Regions from separate parts of the Pseudarthrobacter sp. fls2-241-R2A-168 genome, predicted to be linked through region 1. Evidence: riboswitches for the same ligand, from Rfam matches in the RefSeq annotation. Region 1 holds a riboswitch; each other region holds the start of a gene.
What was found. A riboswitch is a leader RNA that binds a small molecule or an ion and turns the genes downstream of it on or off. The one in region 1 is predicted to bind thiamine pyrophosphate.

Region 1 (5,244 bases):
AAAGCCGGTCCGGCGCCGCCGCGTGGCCACCCGTAAGACCTCTGCACCGGTTGCCGCGGAAGCGGCCCCCGCCGCAGCAACCGAATCCGCTGTTACAGAACCGGTGGCTGCAGCACCTGCACCGGCTGAAACTGCTGCCACGCCGACGGTTGCCGTCCCCTCCGATGAGACCGGCAAGCCCGAAGTGGAAGAAGCACCTGCGGAAGAGCCCACAGAAGAGACTCCCGCCGCGCAGGCGCCTGTGCAGGCGCCGGCAGATGCTTCCGCCGAAACAGCCGCTAAGGAGCCGGCACCCGCCGCTCCCGCGAGCCCCTTCGGCTCCCTGTTCCTGGAACCCGCTTCCCCCACCTCTGTGCTGTTCCAGGCCCCGGACCTGAGCACCGTGGTGCGGCCGGCACCTGCCGCCGCCGCGGAAGCAGGCGAGGACGAAGCTGACGACAGCGATACCGATGATGCCAACGGCCGCCGCAGGCGCCGGGGGCGTGGGCGCCGCAACCGCGGCCGCCCGGGCGAGGGTGAAGACGCTGAGCTTGAAGGCAGCGAAGAGGCCGACGCCGATGCCTCCGACGACGCCGATGAGGAGGCTGCAGGGCAGGTGGAGGACGGGGTCACGTCCCGCCGTCGTCGTCGCCGCCGCCGCGGTGACCAGGACCTCGAGCTGACTGGCGGCGGGGAAGACGACCCGCCTAACACCGTCACCCGCGTCCGTGCGCCGCGCGCCGTCACCGAAGCGCCGGTCAGCAACCGGGTCACCAGTGTCAAGGGTTCCACCCGCCTGGAGGCGAAGAAGCAGCGCCGCCGCGAGTCCCGCGATACCGGCCGCCGCCGCACCGTCATCACCGAAGCAGAGTTCCTGGCCCGCCGCGAATCCGTGGACCGGCAGATGATCGTCCGCCAGCGCGACGACAGAATCCAGATCGCCGTCCTCGAAGACGGCGTCCTGGCCGAGCACTTTGTATCCAAGACACAGCAGGACTCCCTGATCGGCAACGTCTACCTGGGCAAGGTCCAGAATGTGCTGCCGTCCATGGAAGCTGCCTTCGTGGACATCGGACGCGGCCGTAACGCGGTCCTGTACGCCGGCGAGGTCAACTGGGAAGCCGTTAATCTCGAGGGCAAACAGCGCCGCATCGAAAACGCCCTGAAGTCAGGCGATACGGTCCTGGTCCAGGTGACCAAGGACCCCGTGGGCCACAAGGGCGCCCGCCTGACCAGCCAGATCTCGCTGCCAGGCCGCTACCTGGTGTACGTGCCCGGCGGTTCCATGACCGGCATCTCCCGCAAGCTGCCCGACGTCGAGCGCAACCGCCTCAAGCGGATCCTGAAGGACCGCCTTCCCGAGCACGCCGGCGTGATTGTGCGCACAGCTGCGGAGGGTGCGTCCGAGGAAGAGCTGACGCACGACATCAACCGGCTGCGCGCCCAGTGGGAGGGCATCGAGAGCCAGTCGAAGTCCACCAAGATCCTTGCCCCGGAGCTGCTCTACGGCGAACCGGACCTCACCATCAAGGTGGTCCGCGACGTCTTCAACGAAGATTTCTCCAAACTGATCGTCTCCGGCGAGGAAGCCTGGGACACCATCGAGGCCTACGTCACGTACGTGGCTCCGGACCTGGTGGGCCGCCTGGAGAAGTGGACCAAGGACCAGGACATCTTCGCCGCCTGGCGCATCGACGAGCAGATCCACAAGGCGCTGGAGCGTAAGGTCTTCCTGCCCTCCGGCGGTTCGCTGGTGATCGACCGCACCGAAGCCATGACCGTGGTGGACGTCAATACCGGCAAGTTCACCGGCAGCGGCGGAAACCTCGAAGAGACGGTGACCAAAAACAACCTCGAGGCCGCGGAGGAAGTGGTCCGCCAGCTCCGGCTGCGCGATATCGGCGGCATCATCGTCATCGACTTCATTGACATGGTCCTCGAATCCAACCGCGACCTCGTGTTGCGCCGCCTGGTGGAATGCCTGGGACGCGACCGCACCAAGCACCAGGTGGCCGAGGTCACCTCGCTGGGCCTGGTCCAGATGACGCGCAAGCGGATGGGCACCGGCCTGCTCGAAGTGTTCGGCGAACAGTGTGAAGCGTGCGCAGGCCGCGGCGTGGTCACCCACGACGACCCCGTGGAGCACCGCCGCGCCAACATCGTGGCCGCCGAGCACCACGTCCAGCGTGCTGACAGCCGCCCCGAAGCGCGCAATGAAGGCCACCGCCCTGACAGCCTGCGCCCGGACAACAACCAGCCCGGTGCCCGCCCCGACCGGAAGCGGCGCCGGGGCCGCGGCGGCCAGCAGCCCGAAGCAGCGCCTGCTGCTGCCGTGCAGATCCACACCGTGCACCCCGACCCCTCGGACGCTGAACGGCACGCCAAGGCAGAAGCCACCAGGCTGGCACTGGCCAACATCGCCGCCGCTGCGCACGCAGCGCACCTGCATGATGACGAGGTGGCGGCAGCCAAGCAGGCGGCTGGGGATCAGCCCGCTCCCGCACCGGCTGTTGAAAAGCGCGACGCCGATACCCGTCCGGCTGCCGTGCTGACCTTCGGCGGCGAGAAGGTGGTACTGCCGTTTGTGGAGCACGCGGAGGAACAGCAGCCCCGGCCGGCACTGACCCTGGACCGGCTCGCCGAAGCGTTCGCCCACCTTGGCCAGCCGGCCACGGAACCGGAAGCCCGGCCGGACACTGAAGCGCGGCAGGAGCAGGCTGAACCTGAGCAGGCGCACGAGCAGGCGCAGGAGCAGAACCCGCGGGCTGAACAGGCGGCGCCGGCGCAGCAGTCCCAGCCCGCTCCCCAGCGCGCTGAGGCACCGGAGAAGGACTACAGCGACCACACGCTCGAGCAGACGCGGCAGCGCCGGCCCCGGCGCCACCGCAGCGCCAGCCGCGCCCAGGGTGCTGCAAATGAAACCACCGTGGAGCAGCACGAGAACGTTGCTCCGGCCGGCACGGGCCACTCCCATGAGGCGAAGGCCCCCCAGCCGGCCGGCACCGGAAGCGCGGGTGCTGAAAAGCCGGCAGCCAAGGGGGCCGAAGCGCCCATCATCCTGGGCGTAGGGGTCCCGGCCTCGGAGCTCTAGGAGCAAACAGCGCTGACAATCAGCAGGCAATGCCCGGCCAGCCACACCCGTGGCCGGCCGGGCATTGCCATACCTTCTGCCGAACAGTTCAAGGCTCAGGAAGACAGTTCAAGGCTCAGGAAGACAGTTCAGGGCTCAGGAAGACAGTTCAGTCGGGTCGCAATGTGTCACCTTCTGCCTGCACCGGCCAAAAAAGCTAGGCTGGGGAACCGACACGGGGTGCCGCGCAGAGAGCCGGCTGAGATCCACACCCGTTGAACCTGTCCGGCTAGCACCGGCGAAGGGATGTCCTCTTGTCTGCGACTCTTGCAATACCCGCTGCCACCCCAACTTCCGTCTCCGCAGCCTTCTTCCCAGCACCCACGGCACCTTGCCGCCCTGTGCCACGAGTGCTGTCCATTGCCGGTTCTGATCCGTCCGGGGGAGCCGGCATCCAGGCCGACCTCAAAAGCATTGCGGCATTGGGCGGCTACGGAATGGCCGCCATCACGGCCCTTACCGCCCAGAACACCCATGGCGTCCGGTCCGTTCACGTTCCGCCGGCCGATTTCCTGGCTGCGCAGCTGGATGCCGTCAGCGACGACATCGGCATCGATGCCGTCAAGATCGGAATGCTCGGCAGTGCCGAGGTGATCGAAGCGGTGGGGGACTGGCTGCGCAAGGTCCGTCCCGCCGTCGTGGTCCTGGACCCGGTGATGGTGGCAACCAGCGGCGACCGGCTCCTGCAGGAGTCCGCCGAAGCCGCGCTGCGCGGACTCCTGCCGCTGGCCCACCTCATCACCCCCAACCTCATTGAACTCGCCATGCTGGTGGGCGGCGACGTGCAGGAGGACTGGGCGGGAGCCCTGGAACAGGGACGCGCCCTCTCCGCGGCTACCGGGGCCACCGTGCTGGTCAAGGGCGGCCACCTGGACGGCAGCGAGTGCCCGGATGCCCTGGTCAACACCGCGGGCCTGCTGTCCAGTGACATTGTGGTGCTGTCCGGGGAGCGGGTGGCAACCCGGAACAGCCACGGGACCGGCTGTTCGCTGTCCTCCGCGATGGCTACTGCCCAAGCGCGGCTGGGGGACTGGGAAGCGTCACTCCGTGAGGTCAAGCCGTGGCTGGCAGGCGCGCTGGAAGCGTCGGGAACGTTGGAGGTGGGAACCGGCAACGGCCCGGTGCACCATTTCCACCACCTGCCGCCGATTCCCTCTGAAGGCAGCTTCGCCGCCCGGCTCTGGAGTGAGGCCCAGCCGGACCTGGAGGATATCTACGCCCTGGACTTCATCCGCGGCCTGGTCTCCGGCAGCCTTGAGGAGCAGGAGTTCGCGTACTACCTTGCGCAGGACGCCATCTATCTCAACGGCTACTCCCGGGTGTTGGCACGGGCCAGCGCCTTGGCGCCCACCGAGGCAGAACAGCTCTTCTGGGCCGGGTCTGCCAGCCAGTGCCTGGAGGTCGAGTCGGAACTTCACCGCTCCTGGCTGAGCACCCGCGCCGTCCGGCCGGAACTTGGCCCGGTAACGAAGTCTTACGTTGACCACCTGACCGCGGCTTCGGCGTCGGGCAGTTATGCAGTGCTGGCCGCAGCGGTCCTGCCCTGCTTCTGGCTGTACGCAGAGGTTGGTGCATCCCTGCACGCCCAGTTCCTCGCCGCCGGCGAACCTGCCGGGCACCCATACGCTGCCTGGCTGCGCACCTACGCTGATGAGGGCTTCGCCGCCGCCACCCGCCAGGCCATTGCCATTGTGGATGAGGCGGCACGCAACGCCTCGGCCGCGGACAGGGACGCGATGATCACGGCGTTCAAGCAGTCCTGCCGGCTGGAAGTGGACTTCTTTGACGCGCCGCGCCTGCACGCCTGAACAACCGCCGGCGTGCGGGCCGGTACTATGGTGGGGCAGGGTGCGGACGCCGGACCTGGACTGTGGTACCTATCACAGCAACCCGCCGGGAACCAGCCTCATTTGCGGCCGAAGACAAAATTAGCGTAATCTAGATCTTCGGTGCTTACGCCAACACTTGGGTTACGACCCCACGGCGTTGAGGCACAGCGAGAAACCAGGCTTTTGATAGTCGGTTCCGCACGCAAATTTAGTTATAAACGTCGAGAGAAGTGAGTTCCCAAGTGGTGTACGCGATTGTCCGCGCAGGCGGCCGCCAAGAGAAGGTTTCCGTTGGAGACTTCGTTA
Region 2 (5,244 bases), on a different contig from region 1:
CGAGGCCAAACAGGATGTCCGCCACGGCGTCGCTGGTGAGCTCCGCGGCGGGCGGCACGTTGATCTCTCCGGCGGCGGAGGCGGCGGCAGCCCGGAGCGCCGCTTCGAACGGGCGCTCCATCAAGCGGCGCAGATGGATCAGCCCGGGTTCCCACTCCCACTCGTCACTGACCCCTTCCAGCCCCGAATAGTGCAGCTCGTAAAGGCAGAAGAGGGCCAGTTGGACGTCGTCGTCGCCAATGATGTCTTTGGAGGCCTTGGGCCTGGCCAGCAGGCGCAGGTCCTCCACGGCGGCGGCACCCTCGTCACTGCCGGGCGTGCAGGTGAGGGCACGAAAGAGGGTGCTGGTGATCGGACCTCGAGGTTCCGGGATCTTCATGGTGCTCCTTTGGGCGTGCGGCGCTGCTGCGTCGTCGACAGCGGGTTTCGGTGGGCGTTAGGTCTGGTTGTGCTCGTCCGGGTTCCGGGCCGGGCGGTCCATGCCCTGGCTGCCGGGAAAGGACTTATCGCCGGGAACGGTCTTTGGCGACAGCAGGACGGCAAGGGCGATCATGGCCAGGCCCAAGGCCAGGTGCAGCCAGTTGTCCGCATTGTTTTCGGGAAGGAAGTTTGCCGGCAGGTCATCGCCCATCAGCAGGCCGTACAGCCAGAGGAAGAGGTAGGCGACGCCCCCGTAAATGAGGAAGTTCCGTCCCTGCCGGTGCGTTCTGGCCATCACCAGCCCCGCAATAGCTGTCGCTAAATGGACGGCATTGTGCAGCACCGACACTCGGAAAACGCCGAACAGCTCTGCTTTAGAGCCGGGTCCGGCGAAGCCCAAGGAATCGAAATTATCGGTAATGCCAGGAATGAATCCCAACATCCCCAGCAGCAGGAAGACGATGCTCGTGGCAAGGGTGGCCTTCTGCAGGCCCGTCCTCGCGTCGGTGCCGCGGGTGCTGACCGCCATATGCTGTACTCCTCAAAAGCCGGGAACAACATAGTAAGCATGATTACTAATAAATGCTAAGCACGCTTCCTACCCGGAGTTCACTCCTCCGGGTTGTTCCAGGCGTAGGGGTTGGCGTGGTGCCCGCCGTGGCGGCCCTGCTCATACCCCTGTTGCCAGGCCTTCCCGACGGCGGCCACAAGTTCTGCGAGCAGGGGATAGTAGGGATGGTCCGGGCCAATGTAGATCATCTCGTCCTCGGCTTTGTCCACCGCCGCCCGCACCTGGTTCTCCCCCAACGGACTGCTCACGATGCCCCTCCCCGTCGCCGGAACTTTGCAGCTTCGAACGCTGCGTCAGTGAGCACCCATCGAACCAAGGACTTCGCGCAGGGCCTGCACCACCAGGTTGTGGTCCTGCACCTGGGGCAGCCCCGAAACGGTCACGGTTGCCACGGCGCCCACATCTGCGACGTAGACCGGAAAGGAGCCCCCGTGGGCCGCATACCGGCTTTGGTCGAACCAGGCGTGGTCCTCGATCCTGCCGCCGCCGAGCCGTCCGCGCAGCCCCACCAGCAGGGACGGCACCTCATACCGTGCGGCGGTGCGCTTTTTGGTCCGGATCCAGAACTCGTTGTCCGGAGTGGCGCCCGGCAGGGCCACATGGAAGAGGACCTGGTCGCCCTTGGTGATGTCGATGGCGATGGGGAGCTGGTCCTCCTTGCCCAGTTCCACCAGCAGGAGCCCCAGGTTCAGGGCGTCGTCCATCGAAAACCGGGGGAACTGGAGCTCGCGGATTTCGCCCTCTATCCGCGCGATGAGGGCCTGCAGGGAGCCCTCAGGCTGGGTGTCATCGGAATCGGGATCGAACTCAGTCATATCCGGCGCATTGGCAGTCATGGCCCACAATCTACCCCTCCTCCGGTGTAAACTGGACCACGCCCAGCAGGGCTATTTATCTACCCACAGAATCAATTAACGACAGGGGAGCGCCGCCGTCGGGCATCACTGGCCATGCCAGGATCCGCAGGTGGGCGCTGAGAGTGCGGACAGCCGCAGACCCTCGAACCTGATCCGGTTAGTACCGGCGCAAGGGAGTCGAGTTCTCGAAGTCCGGCAACGGCAGTCAGTGCCTTTGCCGCACTTTCCCCTCCTGTTCCTCAGGAGGATCACATGGCAACAACAGCAGTAAAGAAGACCACCAGTAGGTCCTGGCGCGTCGTGGACATTGTGGTGGCGGCCCTGATCGCCGTCGCCGGCGGCGTCATCTTCTGGGCCTGGTCCCAGGGGGCTGCCGCAGTCTCGGCCCCCATGAACGCCGTCTATCCGCCCCTGACCGGCCTGATCGCCGGCGGCTGGATGATTCCGGCCGTGCTGGGCATGCTCATCATCCGCAAGCCGGGCGCCGCGCTGTTCTGCGAAACCGTGGCCGCCACCGGCGAGCTGCTGATGGGGTCGCAGTACGGTGCCTCCGTGCTGTTCTCCGGCTTTGTCCAGGGCTTGGGCGCAGAGATCATCTTCGCCATCTTCGTGTACAGGAAGTTCAACCTGCCGGTGTCGCTGCTGGCCGGTGCCGGGGCGGGCCTGTTCTGCGGCCTTAACGACTCTTTCGCCCCGTGGGGCTGGAACATCGCGTACTCGGGCGGGGACAAGCTGGCGTACATCATCTTCACGGCAGTCTCGGGTGCCATCATTGCCGGGGCACTGTCCTGGATCGCCACCCGCGGGCTGGCGAAGACCGGAGTCCTGGGCTCGTTTGCCTCGCGGAAGGCAGCAACGGAGCCAGTCTTCTCCTGATGACCGCTCCATCCCATTCCGGGGCGCCGGCTGCGGTGCGTCCGGCAGCCATCAGCGCCCGCGGTTGGGGCTGGCGGCATGCCGGACGGGCCAAACCCGCGGTCCGTGCCCTTGATCTGGACATCCAGCCGGGGGAGCGTGTGCTGCTCCTCGGCCCTTCCGGGGCGGGCAAGTCCACCCTCCTCCATGCCCTGGCGGGGGTCCTGGGCGATGTTAACGACGACGGCGACGCCGGCGAATCCGACGAGTCCGGTTCGCTGCTGGTTGACAGTGCCTCCCCGCGGGAGCAGCGAGGCCGCGCCGGCCTGATGCAGCAGGATCCGGAGACGCAGGTGGTCCTGTCCCGGGTGGGTGACGACGTCGCCTTCGGCGCAGAGAACCTTGCGGTGCCCCGCGATGAAATCTGGACGCGCGTGCACGAGGCGCTCGACGACGTCGGCCTGTCCCACCTGCCGCTGGACCACCCGACGTCGGCCCTGTCCGGCGGGCAGAAGCAGCGGCTGGCGCTCGCCGGCATCCTTGCCATGCGGCCCGGGCTGATCCTCCTCGACGAGCCGACAGCCAACCTGGACCCTGCCGGGGTGCTGGAGGTCCGCGATGCCGTGGCGCGCTGCCTGGACAAAACCGGGGCAACCCTGGTGGTGGTGGAGCACCGGGTGTCCGTGTGGAAGGACCTGGTGGACCGGATCGTGGTGCTGCAGCCGGGTTCGTCCACGGAGTCCGCAGTGCTTTTGGACGGTCCGCCGGACCAGGTGCTCAGCGAGGCCAGGAGCATGCTCATTGCGGCCGGTGTCTGGGTGCCGGGCTACGTTCCGGAAACCAGGCAGCGCGCGGAGGGCCCGGTGCCCGGGACCGGCGACCTTCTCCTCGCCGCCGAGGAACTGGCGGTTTCGCGGGCACGGGCCCGCCGCAAGGGGTTCCGGAAGCTGCCGCCGGTGCCCGTGCAGCAGGGCATCTCCGCCCAGGTCCGCGCCGGGCAGGCGCTGGCCATCACCGGGCCCAACGGCGCGGGAAAGTCGACGTTCGCACTGACCCTTGCCGGGCTGTTGGAGCCAGTTGCCGGCAAGGTCTCGGCCACCCTGGCGCTCAGCCGGGGTGCGGGAATTGATCCTTACCGGTGGAAGGCGGAGCAGCTGATCGAGCGCGTGGGGACCGTTTTCCAGGAGCCTGAGCACCAGTTCGTCACAGGGAAAGTGCTGGACGAACTTCTGTTTGGTCCGCGGCATCTTGGCCACGGGGCGGAGCGGGTGGACGAGCTGCTGGAGCGGTTGCGGCTGACGGAGCTCGTTGACGCCAACCCCTATACGCTGTCCGGCGGGGAAAAGCGGCGGCTTTCCGTGGCAACGGTCCTGGCCGCGCATCCCCAGGTCCTGGTCCTGGACGAACCCACGTTCGGCCAGGATGCCAACACCTGGGCCGAGCTGGCCTCGTTCCTGTCCGAACTCCTCGACGCCGGCACCGCGGTGGTCTCGGTGACCCATGATGCCGAGTTCACGGCGGCCCTGGGCGGGACTGAACTGCGCATGGCCGCAGCGCCGGCGGTGGCATCATGAGGCAGGAACTGAACCTGCAGGCAAACCATGCTCTGCTGGCCCGCGCCAACCCGCTAAGCAAGTTCGCTGCTGTGTTTCTGGTGACCGCGGTCCTGGCGCTCTCCATCGACTGGGTATCCGCCTCGGTGGCGCTCGTCTTTGAGCTCCTGTTGTTTCCACTGGCCGGCCTCACCCTCGCGCTGTTGTGGCAGCGGGGCTGGCCGCTGATCATCGCCGCAGCCGTGGGCGGCTGGAGCACCTCCATCCTGGCGCCGGACAGCGGAAAGACGCTGATCGACGTCGGCCTCTGGACCATGAGTGAAGGATCGCTGGAACTCGGAGCCGGTTTTATGCTGCGCGGGCTGGCAATTGCGCTGCCGGCGGTACTGCTGATGAGCTGTACAGACCCCACTGACCTGGCCGACGCGCTGGCGCAAAAGGCACGGCTCCCGCACCGGTTCGTGCTGGGGACGCTGGCAGCCATGCGGCTGGTGGGGCTGCTGGCTGAAGAGTGGCAGACCATCGGCATGGCCCGCCGTGCGCGCGGAGTAGGCTCACGGGGCAACGCGCTGCGGCGGGTGAAGGCCACGCTGGGGCAGAGCTTCGGACTACTGGTCCAGGCGATCCGGCGAGCGTCACGCCTCGCGGTGACCATGGAGGCGCGCGGCTTCGGTGGCGGAACCCGGACGTGGGCGCGCGAGTCTACCTACAGCTGGTTGGATGCGTGGGTGCTGGGCGGCGGCGTGCTCGTGGCCGGTACAGCGTTTGCAATGGCCCTCTGGGCGGGAACGTGGAATATGGTCTGGCTGGAAAGTTGAGGCGGGATCTGGCCTGACTTTTGGGTGTCCGTGGTCCTGTACAGCAGGTGCGGGGCTTTGGGGCAGCGGGCAGCTTTGGGGCGGAAGTCAGAAGCAGGAATAGTCGTAGTCGAATCCGCCCGAAACAAACTGGGTAAGCGTGACACGTCCGCCTGCCGTCAGCGGCGGGT
Region 3 (5,244 bases), on a different contig from region 1:
AGCGGACTGCGACCCGGATGTTGTTGCGCCAGGGATCCTCGAACCGCAGTTCCGCACCGGTGTGGTGCGCGGGCACCCCGGCGACCTTCAGCCGGTCAGCGAGCGCCCCGACGTCGTCCCCCGAGGGAACTTCGATGAGCACTTCACCCAGGCCAAGAGTGTCCTTGCGGGGCCCCGCCCCGCGGCTGTTCCAGACGTTCATCGCCATGTGGTGGTGGTACCCGCCGGCGGAGACAAAGAGTGCCTGTCCGTGCCAGCCGGCGGTCTTTTCAAAGCCAAGGGTGCCCACGTAGAAGTCCCGGGCCGACTGGACGTCGCCAACCTGGAGGTGGACGTGGCCGACTCCGGCCACTGTTCCGCGCTGGCGCTGCAGGGATTCTTCGGTGAGGTGCTGCTCCAGGTAGCGCTGTGGCGGCAGGGCGAGGCTGTCCATCACCACGTCAGTACCGTTCCAGGACCAGTTGCTCCGCGGGCGGTCCCAGTAGAGCTCAATGCCGTTGCCTTCGGGATCGGTGAAGTAGAAGGCCTCGCTGACGAGGTGGTCAGCACTGCCGGCGAAGGAGCGCGGCTCGAACCGGGCGGCAGTGGCGATGGTGGCTGCGAGGTCGGCCTGGTTCTCAAACAGCAGGGCCGTGTGGAAAAGGCCGGCTTCCCCCCTGCCGGGGAGGTTCAATCCCGGAGCGGGGGCAAGGTGGACCAGCGGCTTCTGGAGCCGGCCAAGGTACAGCCCGCCGTCCTGCTCGGCCACAACTTCAAGCCCCAGTGCACGCTGGTAGTAGTCGGTCATGACCTTCATGTCGCCCACCTTGAGCATCACGGTGCCCATAGTGAGGTCGGCAGGAAGAAGATCCTGGGTGGCGGCTTCTGCAGTCATTGAAAACTCCCGGTGCTGGGGCCCGTCGGGTTGGTGGGCCTGTCACTATTAAAATTACTTGAAGCTTCAATTTATTCCAAGCAGTTTTCAGGTTATCCGTGTCTCAGCGGACGACGCGCCCGCCCAGCACCACATGGGCCAACTCCTGCACCGTTTCCGGAACCTGCCGCGGATCCTCCCGGCAGAGTACGACGTCGGCCCGGGCACCTTCCTCGAGCGCGTCAACACCCAGCCACTTCCGGGCGCCCCAGCAGGCGGCGTCAAGGGCGGCGGCCACAGGCAGGCCTGCATGGTGGAGGGCCAGGATTTCATCACCGATCCGACCGTGGCGGATGACGCTGCCGGCATCCGTTCCGGCGTAGATCTTCACTCCGGCGTCGAAGGCCTCCAGCACCCGCTCCGCCCGCCGTTCCCACAGGGCACGCATATGGGCCGCATACCGCGGGAACTTGGGCTCCGCCTGCGCGGCTATGTCAGGGAAAGTGGCGATGTTGATGAGGGTGGGCACCATGGCAACACCCTGCTCCACGAACCGCGGAAGGTGCCGCGGCAACAGTCCGGTGGCGTGTTCGATGCAGTCAATGTCCGCGTCCAGCATCTGGTCCAGTGTTTCTTCGGCGAAGCAGTGCGCGGTGATCCTGGCACCTTCGTCGTGCACGGCCTGGACGGCGTCCTTGACGACGGCGGCAGGGAACGACGGCGCCAGGTCGCCGGCGCCGCGGTCGATCCAGTCCCCTACGAGCTTGACCCAGCCGTCGCCGTCGCGGGCCTGCTTCCGGACGGCTTCCACCAGGCCGTCGGGCTCGACTTCCTCGGCGAAGCCGCGGAGGTACCTGCGGGTCCGGGCGACATGCCTGCCGGCGCGGATCAGCAGCGGCCCGTTGCGGCTGCCCTGGAGGAAGCGGGTGTCTGCGGGGGAACCTGCGTCCCTGACCAGCAGCGTGCCCGCATTCAGGTCGGTCCTTGCCTGCTCTCCCGCCGTCGCTTCGTCAACGGCGCCACCGGTTCCCAGGCCGATATGGCAGTGGGCGTCAACGAATCCCGGCAGCACCCAGCCATCAAGGATCCTGTCCGGTTCCGCCGCCGGCCGCCGGAAGGTCAGCCTGCCGTCCACGGACCACAGCCCGCGTGCCTCGGTGTCCGGCCCGGTCAGGACGGCGCCGTTGAACTGGATGATCTCTGCCATGGATCTGCCTCGCTTTCCCGCCCGGACAGGCTAGCACCACCGGATGTGACACGGCCCTTCCGAAACAGCTGTGGTAGCTTCTTGGTGACCACACGGGTGCCCTTGCAGGGGCTGAGATCGGGCTGACGCAGCCTGCGACCGTTGAACCTGTCCGGGTAATGCCGGCGAAGGAAGTGAGTATTCCTTGAGTACACCAAATGCACAGCTCAACCCTGCCCAAATTCAGTCCGGCGGCCTGTCCGAAGGCCAGGACCAGCCACCCGTCACGCAGTCGCTGAAGTCCCATTCCCTGGCGTTTGTCGAAGACGCGGCGGCCGGGATACGGGTGCCGGTCACGGAAATCGAGCTGGCGGATTCACCGAACGGCCAGCCCAACGGGCCGTTCCGCGTCTACCGGACCGCCGGGCCCGGCAGTGATCCCGTCCGCGGCCTCACGCCATTCCGGGCTGAGTGGATAGCAGCGCGTGCGGACACGGAAGCTTACGGCGGCCGCGGGCGGAACCTGCTCGACGACGGACGCTCGGCTGTCCGCCGCGGTGCGGCCAGCGCCGAGTGGAAGGGCGCGCGGCCGGTGCCCCGCCGCGCCGTCGACGGCAGGACCGTAACCCAGATGCACTACGCCCGGCAGGGCGTGGTCACCCCGGAGATGCGGTTTGTGGCCCTGCGGGAGAACTGCGACGTCGAGCTGGTCCGAAGTGAAATTGCTGCCGGCCGGGCCATCATTCCCAACAACATCAACCACCCCGAATCCGAGCCGATGATCATCGGCAAGGCATTCCTGGTGAAGATCAACGCGAACATCGGCAACTCGGCCGTCACCAGTTCCATCGCCGAGGAAGTGGACAAACTGCAGTGGGCCACCCAGTGGGGCGCGGACACCGTGATGGACCTGTCCACCGGCGACGACATCCACACCACCAGGGAATGGATCATCCGCAACTCCCCCGTGCCGATCGGAACCGTTCCCATCTACCAGGCACTCGAGAAGGTCAACGGCGAAGCCAATGCCCTGACCTGGGAAATTTTCCGCGACACCGTGATCGAACAATGCGAGCAGGGTGTGGACTACATGACCATCCACGCCGGGGTTCTGCTCCGGTACGTGCCCCTGACGGCCAACCGCGTAACGGGCATCGTGTCCCGCGGCGGTTCGATCATGGCCGGCTGGTGCCTGGCGCATCACCAGGAGAACTTCCTCTACACACACTTTGACGAACTCTGCGAAATCTTCGCCCGGTACGACGTCGCCTTCTCCTTGGGTGACGGACTGCGGCCCGGGGCCACGGCGGACGCCAACGATGCGGCGCAGTTCGCCGAACTGGACACGCTGGCTGAGCTCACGCAGCGGGCATGGGAATACGACGTGCAGGTGATGGTGGAAGGCCCCGGCCACATTCCGTTCCACCTGGTGCGCGAAAACGTGGAGCGCCAGCAGGAGCTGTGCAAGGGTGCCCCGTTCTACACGCTGGGGCCGCTGGTCACCGACGTGGCGCCTGGCTACGACCACATCACCTCAGCCATCGGCGCCACCGAGATCGCCCGCTACGGCACCGCCATGCTGTGCTACGTCACGCCGAAGGAACACCTGGGCCTGCCCAACAAGGATGATGTTAAAACCGGGGTGATCACCTACAAGATCGCTGCCCACGCTGCGGACCTCGCCAAGGGCCACCCCGGCGCACACGAACGCGACGACGCCCTGTCCAAGGCACGGTTCGAGTTCCGCTGGCGCGACCAGTTCGCGCTGTCCCTCGACCCGGTGACGGCCGAGGCGTTCCATGACGAGACGCTGCCGGCCGAGCCGGCCAAGACGGCGCACTTCTGCTCCATGTGCGGACCCAAGTTCTGCTCCATGCGGATCAGCCAGGACATCCGGGACGAGTACGGTTCCGCGGCGGCGCAGGCGGCACTGGCTGATGCCGCGGCAGGGATGCGCGGAAAGAGCGAGGAGTTCCTGGCGGCCGGCGGCAAGGTTTACCTTCCGGAACTGAGCGTTCCCGCCGGAAGCCAGGGCGTCAGGACGCCCTAGGTGACTGGATCCTGCTCACATCCCGGATAAAGGACCGTAGGATGCGGTCCCCCTCCACGGAGTCGTGGGGCCGGTGCCCTCCCGCCGCAGTGCGGTGCAGGGCGCCGGTCTCCCGCAGGTACCCGGCAATTTCCTCGTAGAGCGGTTCCCATCCCCCAGTGAGGACAAGGGTGGGCACGCCGGGGACGATGTGCAGCGGCGCTTCCCAGGCCGGGGCCTGCAGCCGCAGCCGCCTGGCGGAACGCTTCTCCTCGGCCGTGGCGGGCTGCTGCAGGTCCGTGGCGTAGACACGACGGACGAACTCGCGCTGGAAGTCCTGGTCGCTCATCTGGTGACGGGCATCGAACAAGGGCTGCATCAGGCCGATGTGCGCCGCGGTGGCCGGGAGTTCTGCGGTGAGCGACAGGCATGCCGGTTCCACCAGGGTCAGGGAAAAGACCAGATCAGGGCGTTCGACGGCGGCCATCATCGCGGCGACAGCACCCTGGGAATGTGCCACGACATGTCCGCCGGCGGCGCCCCGGCCGTCGTCGGCCAGCGACCGCAGGACGATCCTGGCATCCTCCTCGAAGGAAGATTCAACGGGCTCGGCCACCGGATCATAGCCGTGGCGGCGGAGGAACAAGGCGTCGTAGGACAGTGCCATCCCGTGCTGGCGCGGCCAGGCCGCGGAGCCGAAGCTGCCGGCGCCGTGCACGAACACTACCCTCTGCTTGAACATGACCCAACCCTATTCCACGGCACTGACTTCCCCCGGGAACCATCCCAAGTGACTCGCAGTTGACGCACTGAAAAGCGCATTTGAGTGCGTCAACTGCCAGTCAGTCGGGCGGGCTACTTGCCGAGGAACTTGTCGAAGCCCTTGGGCAGGTTCAGCTGCGAGGGATCGAAGTCGCCGGATTGCTGGCCGAAAGCGGCACCGGTGGGAAGGGCCTTGGCAGCGTTGGCGCGCCGGGCCTCGGCGTCCTTGCGCTCCTGGGCAGCCTTGGCCGGGTTGCCGGATTTGGCCTTCTTCTTGGGCGCGTTCTTCGCGTTCTTCCGGGCGCCGCCGCCGGCACCGGGAAGCCCTGGCATTCCGGGCATGCCCGGCATGCCGCCCTGGGCCATCTTCTTCATCATCTTCTGGGCCTGTGCAAAACGCTCCAGCAGGCCGTT

Region 2: it holds a riboswitch for thiamine pyrophosphate, as region 1 does, so the genes downstream of both, QRN11_RS22030 (ECF transporter S component) here and QRN11_RS08940 (bifunctional hydroxymethylpyrimidine kinase/phosphomethylpyrimidine kinase) in region 1, are expected to answer to the same signal.
Region 3: it holds a riboswitch for thiamine pyrophosphate, as region 1 does, so the genes downstream of both, thiC (phosphomethylpyrimidine synthase ThiC) here and QRN11_RS08940 (bifunctional hydroxymethylpyrimidine kinase/phosphomethylpyrimidine kinase) in region 1, are expected to answer to the same signal.

Annotation. Positions count from the first base shown of each region.
Region 1 is NZ_JARVSG010000012.1:8,148-13,391, reverse strand. Features, by position in the region: gene QRN11_RS08945 (Rne/Rng family ribonuclease) at 1-3,070, shown strand, start outside; TPP riboswitch at 3,276-3,373, shown strand; gene QRN11_RS08940 (bifunctional hydroxymethylpyrimidine kinase/phosphomethylpyrimidine kinase) at 3,451-4,917, shown strand; gene rplU (50S ribosomal protein L21) at 5,181-5,244, shown strand, end outside.
Region 2 is NZ_JARVSG010000059.1:5,052-10,295, reverse strand. Features, by position in the region: gene QRN11_RS22050 (iron-containing redox enzyme family protein) at 1-379, opposite strand, end outside; gene QRN11_RS22045 (DUF4383 domain-containing protein) at 437-949, opposite strand; gene QRN11_RS22040 (hypothetical protein) at 1,030-1,239, opposite strand; gene QRN11_RS22035 (heme-degrading domain-containing protein) at 1,285-1,827, opposite strand; TPP riboswitch at 1,901-2,041, shown strand; gene QRN11_RS22030 (ECF transporter S component) at 2,101-2,724, shown strand; gene QRN11_RS22025 (ABC transporter ATP-binding protein) at 2,724-4,277, shown strand; gene QRN11_RS22020 (energy-coupling factor transporter transmembrane component T family protein) at 4,274-5,074, shown strand; gene QRN11_RS22015 (glycoside hydrolase family 25 domain-containing protein) at 5,162-5,244, opposite strand, start outside.
Region 3 is NZ_JARVSG010000028.1:18,477-23,720, forward strand. Features, by position in the region: gene QRN11_RS15235 (VOC family protein) at 1-874, opposite strand, end outside; gene QRN11_RS15240 (amidohydrolase family protein) at 978-2,060, opposite strand; TPP riboswitch at 2,143-2,250, shown strand; gene thiC (phosphomethylpyrimidine synthase ThiC) at 2,245-4,089, shown strand; gene QRN11_RS15250 (alpha/beta fold hydrolase) at 4,076-4,810, opposite strand; gene ffh (signal recognition particle protein) at 4,924-5,244, opposite strand, start outside.